2 regions of the Bradyrhizobium sp. CCGE-LA001 genome follow, and region 1 is predicted to be linked to the other one. Evidence: riboswitches for the same ligand, from Rfam matches in the RefSeq annotation. Region 1 holds a riboswitch; the other holds the start of a gene.
The links. Region 1 has a riboswitch for S-adenosylmethionine ahead of BCCGELA001_RS34285 (O-succinylhomoserine sulfhydrylase). Riboswitches for the same ligand answer to the same signal wherever they lie in the genome.

Region 1 (2,195 bases):
GTAGAACTCGCCGGGATCGAGGATCAGGCTACCGTCGGGACGGGCCGAGATCGGCTCCCAGAAGTCCTCCACCGCATAGCCGGAGCGGCGATCGACGTCGACGACGCCGGTATGGCGCTTGGCGCGATAGCCGACGAAGCCGTTCGCTTTCTCGCCCGACAGATCGACCGACACAGCGACGCCGCCCGAGAGGTCGGCATCGTCGATGTCGACGAGGCGCTCAGTGGCATGCAAGCCATCGAGCTCGTCGGCGTTGAGGATGGCATCGCCGGTGCGAAAGCGCACCTGCGACAGGCGCGAGCCTTCGCGCACCAGCACCGGAAACGTCTTCGGGCTGATCTCGGCATAGAGCGGACCGTGATAGCCGGCGCCGATCATGTCGAAGCGGCGGGTGCCGTCGGCGATCACGCGCGTGAAGACGTCGAGCCGGCCGGTCGAGCTCTTGGGGTTCGCGGCCGCGACGATCTCCGGCGGCAGCGCAAGGCTCTCCAGCAGCGGCACGATGTAGACGCAGTTGGTCTCCAGCACCGCGCCGTCGGCCAGGCTGAACTCGTGCAGCTTCAATTCGTCGATGCGCTCGGCGACGGTGGCGCCGGGACCGGGCAGGAAGCTGGCGCGGACGCGATAGGCGATGTCGCCGAGGCGCAGATCGAGGCTCGCCGGCTGGATCTGGCTTTCGACGAAATCGTAGGCAGGCAGGATGAGCCCCGCCTCCGCCATCGCCGCGATCATGCGGTCGGGCAGGATACCATTGGCGTCGGCAGCGACCGTGAACGTCAACCGGGGGTCCTCATCAGGGAGCAAACACATCCCGACATACGGGAAATACTAGCCTTTTACGGCTATCCGATGGACGCCTTGACGGAAAGAGCATTGCGGAATATGAGCATCACTTATCCCGTGGTGATTTGAGCCGGCCGGCTTGCAGCCACGTTAAATAAGTCGCTAAACAGGCCGGGGACCTCTGTGATCCCGGCCCGTGGAGATATCCAGGCCGGTTTTTTTGTGACCGTTTTCGACGAGACGGTCATATCGGAGGGTCCTATGTCGAAGTCACCTGCCACCTACCGCCCCGAAACCCGCCTGGTCCATTCCGGCACCCTGCGCTCGCAATATGGCGAGACGTCGGAGGCGCTGTTCCTGACGCAAGGCTATGTCTACAACAGTGCCGAGGAGTGCGAGGCGCGGTTCAAGGGCGAGGATCCCGGCTTCATCTATTCGCGTTATTCGAATCCGACCATCTCGATGTTCGAGCGCCGCATGATCGAGCTCGAAGGCGCGGAAGCCGCGCGCTCGGCGGCAACCGGCATGGCGGCGGTGACGACCGCGATCCTGGCGCCGCTGAAGGCCGGCGATCACGTGGTGGCCTCCCGCGCGCTGTTCGGCTCGTGCCTCTATGTCATCCAAGATCTGCTACCGCGCTACGGCATCGAGACCACGCTGGTCGACGGGCTCGATCTCGACCAATGGCAGCGGGCCGTGCGGCCGAACACCAAGACGTTCTTCCTGGAGAGCCCGACCAATCCGACGCTGGACGTGCTCGACATCCCGTCCATCGCCGAGATCGCGCACAAGGGCGGTGCGCGGCTCGTCGTCGACAACGTGTTCGCAACCCCGATCTGGCAGAGCCCACTGGCGTTAGGGGCCGACGTCGTCGTCTATTCCGCGACCAAGCATATCGACGGCCAGGGCCGGTGCCTCGGCGGCATCATCCTGTCCTCGGAAGCCTTCATCGCCGAGCACATCCACAATTTCATGCGTCAGACCGGCCCGTCGATCTCGCCGTTCAATGCCTGGGTCCTGCTCAAGGGCCTGGAGACGCTGGGCGTGCGCGTGCGTGCGCAGACCGACACCGCAGCACGCATTGCCGAGGTACTGGCGAGCCATCCGAAGGTCTCGCGGCTGGTCTATCCCGGCCGCGCCGATCATCCGCAAGCAGCATTGGTGAAGAAGCAGATGCGCGGCGGCTCGACGCTGGTCGGCTTCGAGGTCAAGGGCGGCAAGCAGGCCGCCTTCCGCGTGCTCAACGAATTGAAGCTGGCGAAGATCTCGAACAATCTCGGCGACGCCAAGAGCCTCGTCACGCATCCAGCCACGACGACGCATCAGCGCCTGAAGCCGGAAGACCGCGCCGCACTCGGCATCAGCGAAGGCTTCATCCGCTTCTCTGCGGGGCTGGAGCATGCCGATGATCT
Region 2 (2,195 bases), 1.3 Mb from region 1:
CGCGTCAGATAGAGATAGGAGTTGGCATCGAAACGCTCGACGAAGGACGAACCCTGGTAGCGCAGATAGGACTCGACCTGGAAATCTGCATCGAACGAGAAGGTCGGCAGCTCGCGATCCTGCATGCGGCGCCCGAATTTTCGGTGCAGCGCGGCGTCGGAGAGATAGGTGATGTGCGCGGCCATGCGCGCCACCGCGAGGCCGCGATGCGGATGGATGCCGCGGTCGGCATAGCCGCCATTGTGCCAGTCGGGGTCGGCCATCACGGCCTGGCGGCCTAGTTCGTGGAAGGCGATGTTCTGCGCCGAGTGCCGCGTCGAGCAGGCAATCGCCAGCGCAGAGTACACGCGCTGCGGATAGGCTGCCGTCCATTGCAGCACCTGCATGCCGCCCATCGAGCCACCGACAACCGCGAACAGCGTGTCAATGCCGAGTCGGTCGATCAGCATCGCCTGCGCGCGCACCATGTCGGGGATAGTGATGACGGGGAAATCCAGGCCCCACACCTTGCCGGTGGCAGGATTGATCGAGGCCGGACCGGTCGAGCCCATGCAGCCGCCGATCACGTTGGAGCAGATGATGAAGTAGTGCTTGGGATCGATGGGGCGGCCGGGGCCGACCAGCGTCTCCCACCAGCCGGGCTTGCCGGTGACGGGATGGACATTGGCGACATGCTGATCACCGGTCAGCGCATGGCAGACCAGAATGGCATTGGAGCGATCGGCGTTCAGCTCGCCATAGGTCTGATAGGCGATCTGGAACGGCGAGAGATCCACGCCGCAATCGAGCCGCAACGGTTGATCGTCGCCAAAATGCGCGACCTCCGAGCTCGGATGATCCACTTCATGCGACCGATCATCGGTGCTGATCGCGGGACTCGGAATCGACTTGACGCTGCCCATCTGACCATCGACCTCATGTGCGATCGGACTTCAGACCGCAGTGACATCAGGCCATGAAAAACCCGGCCTGAACGATAGGTTCGGCCGGGATCGGAAGCGTCCCCGGCCTGTTTAGCGAGTTTTTTAACGTGGCTGCAAGCCGGCCGGCTCAAATGACCACGGAACAGGCAAAATCTACTGGCTGAGGCGGTTTTCGTCAAGTCGCGACCGGGATCAACCGGATTTGCCTCCAGCCTGCGGGCCGAAAGGGCCTAATTTCCCTTTGCATTTCTCTTTGCTTTCGCCGCGCTGACTGCCTAATCAGGACATCGACCGCAGCGGTGACGGCACTGGCCAATCCGCATTGGAACGCCTTTCAACAGCACCCGTCAGATATGTCCCAACGCCCGCCCGCGCCACCGTCGCTTCAGGAATTGCGCAAGGAGATCGATGCGATCGACGAGGGCATGCATCGCCTCCTGATGCAGCGCGGCGACATCATCGACCGCCTGATCCAGGTGAAGCAGACCCAGGAGGTCGGCTCGGCGTTCCGCCCCGCGCGCGAGGCTTCGATGATGCGCGAGATCGTGCAGCGCCATCGCGGCATCCTGCCGCTCGACACGGTCGAGAGCATCTGGCGCGTCATCATCTCGACCTTCACCTATGTCCAGGCGCCGTTCTCCGTGCATGCCGACATCTCGGTGAGCGAGCCTGCGATGCGCGATTCCGCGCGCTTCCATTTCGGCTTCACGGTGCCTTACGTCGCACATTTCAGCGCGCAGGCTGCGGTCGAAGCGGTGGCGAAATCCAAGGGCGACCTGGCACTGGTCTCGGCGACGTCGAGCCGCACGCCGTGGTGGCTGGAGCTGGAAGCGGACGGCGCGCCGAAAATCATCGCGCGGATGCCTTTCGTCGAGCGCGCCGACCATCCGGCCGCGCTGCCGGTGTTCGCGATCTCGCGCGTCGCCGACAGCGCCCTGGTGACCGAGGTCGAGACCTTCAGCGTGCGCGTGTCGGGCTGGAACGCCGAGGTCGCGCGCGCCCTGTCGCCGCTGGCCGAGATCGTGGCGGTGCCCGACACCGCCTTCGACGGCGCGGCCCTGCTGGTCTCGGTCACGCATGCGACCAGCATCGACAAAATCAGGGCTGCCCTGATCGAGGCGGGGGCCTCGGTGCGCTCCACGGCCCTCGTCGGCAGCCACGCAACGCGCTATACGGTGCCCCCGACCGGGGCGAAATCGTAAGTCGCGAGCCGCCCAGCCTATCCGGAGTTGAAGATGTCCCGCCCCGTGCCGAATCCCGGCATTCTCGATA

Region 2: linked by a shared signal. The riboswitch ahead of metX (homoserine O-acetyltransferase MetX) and the one ahead of BCCGELA001_RS34285 (O-succinylhomoserine sulfhydrylase) in region 1 are both predicted to bind S-adenosylmethionine.

What each region holds. Positions count from the first base shown of each region.
Region 1 is NZ_CP013949.1:7,541,440-7,543,634, forward strand. Features, by position in the region: gene BCCGELA001_RS34280 (2'-deoxycytidine 5'-triphosphate deaminase) at 1-810, opposite strand, end outside; SAM riboswitch at 891-970, shown strand; gene BCCGELA001_RS34285 (O-succinylhomoserine sulfhydrylase) at 1,045-2,195, shown strand, end outside.
Region 2 is NZ_CP013949.1:1,024,200-1,026,394, reverse strand. Features, by position in the region: gene metX (homoserine O-acetyltransferase MetX) at 1-902, opposite strand, end outside; SAM riboswitch at 993-1,072, opposite strand; gene BCCGELA001_RS04980 (chorismate mutase) at 1,277-2,125, shown strand; gene hisC (histidinol-phosphate transaminase) at 2,159-2,195, shown strand, end outside.